Regions from separate parts of the Maridesulfovibrio ferrireducens genome, predicted to be linked through region 2. Evidence: predicted binding sites of a transcription regulator. Region 2 holds the regulator's gene; the other holds the start of a gene.

Region 1 (4,624 bases), on a different contig from region 2:
TCGAACTTAAACGGCACATATATGACGGTGGAAGTAAAGATGACTTTCTTGAACTAATTAAGGACAGATACGGAGTATATGTTCCGGGTAAGACCATGAATAAGGTCAAACGAGCCGTTGTTCTCCCTGAAACCAACGCGGAAAATAATCAAGTCCCTTTATTAACAACACCTGCATACTCATGCTTCATCAGTCCTGAAGCTGTTTTCAAAGACATGTTCCTCGTTGAAGTAAACAGAGGATGTCCTTACGGATGCCGTTTCTGCGCGGCAGGATATATTTATAGACCTCCCAGACACGCATCTATTGATAAGCTGAAAGAAATTGTTGAACTCGCAGATCCGCCTAAAGTGGGACTAATCGGAACAGCTCTTACCGACTGGCCCGATCTTCTTCCATATATCAACTGGCTCAAAGACAGAAAAACAAAATTTTCCTTATCCTCAGTCAGAGCTGACGGACTTACCGAAGAATTGCTCGACACTTTACGAGCTTCCGGTGTTCGCACTGTGACCTTGGCTTTAGAAGGTGCAAGTAAGCGACTGCGGGACAGTGCAAGTAAAAATCTTGAAGAAGAGGATTTCCTGCGCGCTGTAGAACTTTGCGCATCCAAAGGTGTAAATCATTTAAGAATTTACATCATCGTAGGTTGGCCCGGTGAAACCGACGAAGATTATGAAGAATTTGCCTGCATGCTCGAAAAAATTGATCAGGCCCGTAACCGCGGACAGGGTAAAAAGAAAAAGCAGTACATGCGCATCACCCTTGGCGCCAGTTGCCTCGTGCCGAAACCGTGGACTCCATTACAATGGTCTGCCATGCCTTCTGAAAAAGAGCTTAAAGATGTCCTTTCAAAAGTGAGTTCGCTTACAAAAAAATATAAAGGTATCGCCTTTTCCGGAGATTCGCCTTTCCAAGCCAGACTGCAAGGAATTCTTGCCCGCGGAAACGAAGAACTGCATAAATTTATTATGATAGCAGCAGAAAAAGGCGGCTGGAAAAAAGCTTTCAAATACTACGAAGGCGACCTTGAAAATATTATTGACCACAATCTGGATAAAAACGATCCGCTACCATGGGATTTTATTGATACGGGCATAAACAAAGCTTATCTGTGGCGTGAATGGGAACGCTATCAGCAAGGAGTTATTACACCTCCATGTCCTCCGAAAGGTTGCGCCGAATGCCGGTCCTGTGGAATGTACAAATGGATCACAGACGAAGCTGAAAACCACTAATCAGCCTGCACCATAGCTCTCCTCAACCTGCACTTGTGCAGTTAATGTGCAGACAACTGCACATAAACAGACACTCACATCTTACGTAAAACAACATAAGACCCTAATATTACATAACTAAAAATTTTGGCACGCATACTGCTATAAGTTAATTCGAGAGGGCAACAACTTTTAACAACAGGAGATCATATGAATAAAAAAACCTTGATCCCATTAATAGTCGTGTTTGTATTATCAATGGCAGCAGTAGCCATGGCACGCGGTGGCTCCCAGAACGGATACCACAATGGGGGCAACAGGGCTGTATTCAACCAGCTAACGCCAGAAAAACAGCAGCAAGCTCAAGCAATCATGGACAAGTACACACCTACTTTCCAAACACTCCAGAATCAGCAGTGGGCCAAACGGACCGAACTTAATGCTCTTGTAAATTCAGGCAAGGCAGACAAAGAAACAATCCATGCATTGGTAAAAGATCTCTCTGATGTAAGAGAAAAAATGTTTACCACTCATCAGAAGATGGCCGCTGAATTAGAAAAAGAAACCGGAATTACTTTCTCCGGACCAAGAAACGGATCTAGAGGGATGATGCAGGGCGGCAATAATGGCTGCGGCAACAATTACCAAAAAAATCAAAATTGCGGTTCACCGCAGGGATGTCCCCGCTTTAACTAAGCAATTGAATTAAGCGTTCATCTACACATAATTAGGAAAACGGGTAAAAAGGAGGACTTCTTAGTCCTCCTTTTTTATTAATTGCCTTTCTAACACGACAAGATTTACGCTATACGTAACAGAACGAAAACAAATGAATCAGGTTACTCAATATTTTTCATTAAACGTTCCATACGAATAGGAGGCTTTGCATGTTTAGAAAAATCACTTCACTAATCAGTTTCTTCGCAATTATCGTTATGTCTTTAACAAGTGTAATTCTCTACCTCGTGCCTCAAGGAAGAGTTGCATACTGGGCCGACTGGAAATTTCTATGGCTTACAAAAGAACAATGGGGTGATATTCATATCTGCACCGGAGTCCTATTTCTTTTTGTTTCAATCCTTCATATCTGGCTCAACTGGAAACCCATCACCGCATATTTGAAAAAAAAGGCAGCAGCAGCGACCTTTTCATCCACAGCTTTCTTTATCAGCATTTTCATCACTCTGTACGTAGTAGTGGGAACTTTAGCCGGACTGCCCCCTATGAAACAAGTACTTGAATTTTCGACACACCTGAAAACTCAGGGAGAAATTAAATACGGAGTTCCACCTTACGGTCATGCAGAACTCAGCCCTCTTTCAGTTTTCTGCAAACGCATGGAGCTAGATATTGATAAGGCTGTTGCTTCAATCAAAGCAGCCGGAATTGAAATTAAAAATCCCGCACAATCAATCAAAGAAATTGCCCATAAAGCCGGACTTACTCCAAAAGAACTTCACGAAATTATTTTGAAAGATCAGCCGAACCAAGCTGCCAATATAAAATCCGGAGCTCCGATCAACAAATCCGGCATAAATCAAAATTCAGGGAACATTAAAGGCGCTGGAATGCATAACGGTGCCGGAACAGGTCTAGGCCAAATGACACTTGAGCAATATTGCGAAAGACAGAATCTTGATCTGAATACGGCTCTCGGAATACTTAGAGAAAAAGGTGCGGTTGTTGACAAGTCTACAACCATCCGAGACATTGCCGGGATGCTTGAAATGACATCTCCGCGTCAAATCGGAATACTTCTGCACCCTTAAGAGAATAAATAGAATCATCCATGGAATTAAGTTCACAAAGATCACAAAAACTGCCGCTCGCTTTAGCGCTTCTGGCTCTGCTGTTACTTGGAGCAGGTTCCCTCTACCTTACGTGGCAGAACCTGCGTCAGATGCACCAGACTGTGTTTGAGCATATGCTTCTTTCTGCTAAATCCATCACCCGCGGGCTTGATATTCAGCTCTCCGACGGAATGCGCAGAATGAGACGGCAGGGAATGCACAACAAACAGGCACAAGAAAACCTTACTCCGGCGGCAAGAGATCTTTTCAAAGAAATGGTTGCACAGGGAGATCTGCTTTTTATCGGGTTATACGGTCCCGATAACAAACCTATCGTGGTCGTCGGACAAGGAAACGCTGCGACATCATTCACTCCCCCGGCCCCCATCTTTAATATGATCCAAAAACTCAACGAATCCAGTACTCCGGCTATGATCAACGGAAAAGCGGCTTTACTGTACGGTACGCTGGGACAACCGCATCTGCTCAGATTATACGGTCATAGAAACAACAAATTTCTACCACCTCAAAAAAGACAGACCTATCTACTGCTTGGTTTGAATGCCGAAAAACACCTCGCCCAGTTTAAACAGTACAGGCGTGCGGCACTCATGCAGACTGGCTATATTTTTCTAGCTGGATTTGTTCTATGGCTACTTGCCGTCGCCTACTTTCAACGCCGGGAAGAAGACAAACAGCTTATGAAACTTGAAAGATTTCAGGCTAATCTACTCGACAATATGCCGGATGGATTACTTACCCTTTCACCGGAGGGATCTATTTTAGCTGCCAACGGATCTGCCCATTCACTGCTCAACAGCACAGATGGAGAAACCCTTGTCGGCCGGAACTGGAAAAATTTTTCTTTTGAACCAATTCAAAAATTCAGACGGGGTGAAGTTCTTTGGGAGCATGTTAAACTTAATGGAAAAAATCTTGAGCTGATCATTTTCCCGTACTTTGAAAGTCCCGAAGAATACCGGACCATGATCATTATAAGAGACAGAACAGATATCGCCGTACTGGAAGACGACCTCAGCGAAGCCCGGAGACTGGCCTCAATAGGCTCACTTGCAGCAGGTGTCGCGCATGAAATCCGCAATCCACTAAGTTCTTTACGAGGTTTTGCTCAACTTTTTGCTGACAAATTAAAAGATGAAAAACCTTACGGAATGTATGCAACCACCATGCTCGAAGAAGCCGACAGGTTAAACCGGGTTGTTACCGACCTGCTGTACCTGTCAAAACCTCATGAGCTGGAGCCGCAAATCGTTAACTTAAACGACATATGTGAAACCATGAATACCCTTATGGGGTTTGAACTGGAACACAAAGGGGCTACCATTGAAAGTAACCTTGAAGTGCATGAAGTTTTTGCAGATCCAGACGGAATTCGTCAGGTTCTCTTAAATCTTCTGGTAAACAGCCTTGACGTCGTCCCGGAAGGTGAAGGTAAAATATTCATCAACGCAAAAACAGATGAACACGGTGTCTGGATAAGCGTCTGTGACAACGGTCCCGGCATGCCAGAAGATATACGCAAACATGCGCTTGAACCTTTCTTTACGGCTAAACCGAAAGGGACCGGACTCGGTCTTGCCATAGTAAACACCATTA
Region 2 (4,624 bases):
TTTCTGATCATAATGTACGTGAAACATTAAGTATATGTGATCGCGCCTACTTGGTATATGAAGGCCGCGTAATTCTAAACGGTGCGCCGGAAAGTATTGTAAAAAATACTAAGGCACGCAGGTTGTATCTTGGAGATAGTTTCAGTCTCTGATTTGTTGTTTTTTCATCTTTTTATTTACCTGTCTTTTTTTCTTTTTTCAGTACCAGTCCCTCTTTTTCATATCTTATTTTTATTATACAAACTCTCCTTTTTCAGTAAATTTACCATTGCCGATTTACAGTAAGGCTGAACATTGGTACACTTTTTTCATGTGAATAATTTTAGGTTAAAAGATCCTGAAATTACGGGCAAATCTGTACTAATTCTTGCATGAGCTTTCTTAGTGTGGCATACTTTAATCAAGTTCAAGGAAGATTAAAATATTTTTTTTGAAAATAGTTACAGGTTAATTTTATTCGATTAGAAAAATGTAAAAGATACTGCTTAAGCATATCATAGGGTGGCAGGAAAATATGGGACTGGAACTTAGACAACAATTAAAGCTTTCTCAGCAGCTGGTGATGACTCCTCAGTTGCAGCAGGCAATTAAGTTGTTGCAACTTTCCCGATTAGAACTGCTTGATACTGTTCAGCAGGAGTTACTTGAAAATCCTATACTTGAAGAAGCTGAAGCTTTGGAGCGTACAGACAGCCCTGACGCGGAATCCGGCACAGCGACTTTAGAAGATGCGGCTATTTCCCGCGAAGCTGATTGGGATAATTATCTGGGAGAATTTTCGAGTACTTCCAAGCAGGCCGGGACAAGAGAGTCAGAGTCTCTTGAAGAAGGAATGTCTTTCGAAGCGAGGATGACTAAGGCCACCACTTTAGAAGGCCATTTAGCATGGCAGATGTGTCTCTCGAATTTTACAGATAAGGAAGTCGCCATCGGTGAGTGCATAATAGGTAATCTTAGCAATGGTGGATTCTTACGGATTGAGTTGGATGAAATTTGTGAAACCTGTTATGCTGAATTCGAAGATGTTGAACGAGTGCTCTCTCGGATTCAGAGATTCGATCCAGTAGGGGTTGCAGCACGTACCCCTCAGGAATGTTTGCTTATTCAATTAGAGGTTTTACGCCTTGATGATGATCCGATTCTTGTTTCGCTGGTTCGGGATCATTTAGAGGATCTTGAGAAGAATCGTTATAAGCCTCTTGCGAGAAAGTTTAAGCTTAGTATGGAAGACCTCAAGAGCTATCTTGATCTGATGCAGACTCTTGATCCGCTTCCGGGGGCAAGTTTTTCGGGTGGGGATTCTTTCTATGTCAGTCCTGATGCTTATGTATATGAATATGACGGAGATTTTGTTATAGTCCTTAATGAGGACGGTCTCCCTAAGTTACAGATGAATTCATTTTATGTAGAGACTCTGGCTTCGACTAAGGGAGAAGATAAAGAATATTTCCAGGAGAAGATGCGCTCTGCACAGTGGCTTATGAAGAGCCTTTATCAGAGACAACGTACACTTTATAAAGTTCTGGACTCAATTGTAAGGTTTCAGAGAGGGTTCTTTCAAAGTGGAGTATCCAAGCTTAAACCGCTTATTCTTAAAGAGGTGGCTGAAGATATTGAAATGCATGAATCCACTGTAAGTCGAATTACGACAAGTAAGTATGTTTCGACGCCGCATGGGATTTATGAACTTAAATTTTTCTTTAATAGTGCTCTCGGACTTGATGATGGTTCGCAGGTCGGGTCCGAATCGGTTAAGGCGCTGATTAAGAAACTAATCAGCGAAGAAAATAGTAAAAAACCTCTGAGTGATGAAAAAATTGCCGAGATGCTCAAGGATGAACTTGAGGTCAACATCGCCAGAAGGACTGTAGCAAAATACAGGACTGCAATGGGAATTCGTTCCTCTTCTAAGAGGAAGCAGGTATTCTAGCAGTTCGGTAGAAAAGCATATTCACCCTTTACTCAAGGAGTATCCATATGAATGTTGCATTTACTTTTAAGAACTTTGACCCCTCCGACCACCTGAAGGAATATGCTAACACCAGATTTGCAAAGCTTGATAAGTTTATAACAAATCCGGACAATACTGAAATGCAGGTCATTTTATCAGTTGATAAGATTAGACATGTTGCTGAAGTCCTTTTCAGTTCCGATAATATTCATATCTCAGCATATGAAGCATCGGAAGATATGTATTCAACTGTTGATTTGGTTCTAGCTAAGCTTGAAGTTCAGCTCAGACGCATGCGCGATAAGATGAGAAGCCACAGGCGTAAGGACGTTGCTCCGGCTCGTATGGACGTAATCAGCTTCACAACCGAAGAAGAAGATAATTCTGAACCGACTATTGTTGAAACTGATCAGTTTGTACCAAAGCCTATGGCGGTTGACGAAGCCGCAATGCAGTTGCAGACTCTCGACAATGAGTTCCTTGTCTTTAGAAATGCTGATACTGAAGCTATAAATGTTATTTACCGTCGCAAGAATGGCGACTTTGGGTTGATTGATCCAGGATACTAACTGATGATAATAAATGATAATTTGGATAAGGATCTTGTGATTTATGAACTCGAAAGCTCTGATAAGAGCGGAGTTCTGAGAGAAATGGTGACAGCGCTTAAGGCCACAGGGCTTGAGCTAGATGTCGAGAGTGCTCTCCAAGTCCTTATGTCTCGTGAAAAATTAGGAACAACCGGTATAGGGGATGGCATTGCCATCCCCCACGGTAAATTGGATTGTCTTGAAAATATTGCAGTGGTTGTTGGTAGAAGTGGGGCAGGAGTTAATTTTGAAGCTCTTGACGCTAAGCCGTGCCAGATATTTTTTATGGTTCTGGCTCCTGAGCAGGGAGCTGGAAGCCACTTAAAAGTCCTTGCCCAAATATCCAGACAGCTTAAGGATAACAATTTTAGAGATGCGTTCATAAATGCGCAGAACCCACAAGACTTGTTGACTCTACTTAATATCACTTAATCGAGGGCATCACGGAGGTCTTTTAGGTGGAAAGTGCAGACTCGTTTCCGGTTATTGTTGTCAGCGGCCTTTCCGGAGCCGGAAAATCAACAGTTTTGAAGGTTTTTGAGGACTTACGTTTTTTTTGCGTTGACGGGCTTCCTGCAAGCATGCTGGCAAGGCTCGTTGAACTTTTTAAAGGTAAGGACGAAAATTATCGAGGCCTGGTTCTCGGGATGGACCTACGGCAACAGGACTTCGTTGATGATTGGCAGTCCACTTGTACAAAACTCGGATCGAGCGGAGTCTGCCCCAGTCTAATCTTTTTGGAAGCCAGACTCCCTGAATTGGTCAGACGTTATGCTACCACACGCAGGCCTCACCCTCTTGAATCCAAAAAATTAGGTCTTGAGCAGGCTTTGGAAGAAGAGAAAATTATTCTCGAACCTCTTCGTATGGCCGCAGATCTTGTAATTGATACTACGACTTACTCAATTCATGATCTCAGGCGCAGAATTCAGGAAAAGTGGTCGGAGTTGACTGAAGGAGCATCTGGACTCCGGGTTAATGTTATTTCTTTTGGTTTTAAACATGACGTTCCGACAGAAGCGGATATGGTCATGGATTTAAGATTTTTACCTAATCCCTATTTTGATGAAAAATTGCGTCTGTTCTCAGGAAGAGATAAAGCTATTTCGGATTATGTTTTAGGTTCGGAGCCCGGTTCGGTTTTTATTGAGAAATATTTGGATTTCCTTCAATATATTCTTCCTCTTTATGAGGAGGAAGGAAGATACCGATTAACAATAGCCGTCGGGTGTACCGGCGGTAGACACAGGTCTGTTGCCGTTGCAGAACGAATATTTGCTACTCTTAAGAATAGTGGGTATTCTGCCAATCTTGAACATAAGCATATAAATTTAAAGTAAGGCCGTATTTTTTGCGGTTACTCATATCGGGAATATAAATGGATACAGAAGCAAGCAAGGTCGGGATAGTGATTGTGACACATGGGCACTTCGGTCAGGCGCTTATTGATGCGGCTGAACTGATCGTTGGACCTCAGGACAATGTGTTGTCCCTTTGTGTGGATGGTACCAAAGGGATAGATGCTGCTGTTGAATCCTTAAAAAAAAATATTTCCGAAGTTAAAAGCGGAGCGGGTGTTTTAATCCTTACAGACATGTTTGGAGGAACTCCGACAAATTTGAGTCTTTCCCTTCTTCAGACAAATGATATTGAAGTTGTAACCGGAGTCAGCCTTCCTATGCTTTTAAAAGCTCTTCAGAAGCGTAATGACTCCCTACAGAATATGGCCGCAGAGGTCAGTAGAGCCGGTACGAAAGGTATTGTTATCGCTGGTGAAATGCTTCGAAAACGAACTTCAAAAGGTTAATTTATGTTTTGGGTGCGAATTGATAATAGATTGGTTCATGGCCAGATAATTGAAACTTGGCTGCCTTATACTCATGCCAAACGAATTATTGTTGTAGATGACGCTGTGGCGGGTGACGATTTACAGCAACAAATAATGTCTCTTGCAATTCCTCATTCCGTCAGTTGTTCTTTTTCTTCCATTGATGATTTACCTAATTCCGTGATGACCGTTGGATATGATTCAACTGGTGGGAATACCATAATTCTTTTTTCTTCCTGTGAAGATTTACGGCGG

The links. Region 2 encodes sigma-54, which starts transcription at its own class of promoters, with help from an activator protein. Its sites were predicted from a motif close to CTGGCACGGNNNNTGCTT; they were not measured.
Region 1: a site for sigma-54 is predicted at 1,365-1,382, ahead of BLT41_RS00280 (Spy/CpxP family protein refolding chaperone). Genes of this name have one in related genera too.

Annotation. Positions count from the first base shown of each region.
Region 1 covers NZ_FNGA01000001.1:73,573-78,196, forward strand. Annotated here, with positions in the region: gene BLT41_RS00275 (radical SAM protein) at 1-1,238, shown strand, start outside; gene BLT41_RS00280 (Spy/CpxP family protein refolding chaperone) at 1,428-1,913, shown strand; gene BLT41_RS00285 (DUF4405 domain-containing protein) at 2,105-2,986, shown strand; gene BLT41_RS00290 (two-component system sensor histidine kinase NtrB) at 3,007-4,624, shown strand, end outside.
Region 2 covers NZ_FNGA01000002.1:4,332-8,955, reverse strand. Annotated here, with positions in the region: gene lptB (LPS export ABC transporter ATP-binding protein) at 1-152, shown strand, start outside; gene rpoN (RNA polymerase factor sigma-54) at 515-1,930, shown strand; gene hpf (ribosome hibernation-promoting factor, HPF/YfiA family) at 1,978-2,520, shown strand; gene BLT41_RS04795 (PTS sugar transporter subunit IIA) at 2,524-2,973, shown strand; gene rapZ (RNase adapter RapZ) at 3,000-3,881, shown strand; gene BLT41_RS04785 (PTS sugar transporter subunit IIA) at 3,920-4,348, shown strand; gene BLT41_RS04780 (PTS sugar transporter subunit IIB) at 4,352-4,624, shown strand, end outside.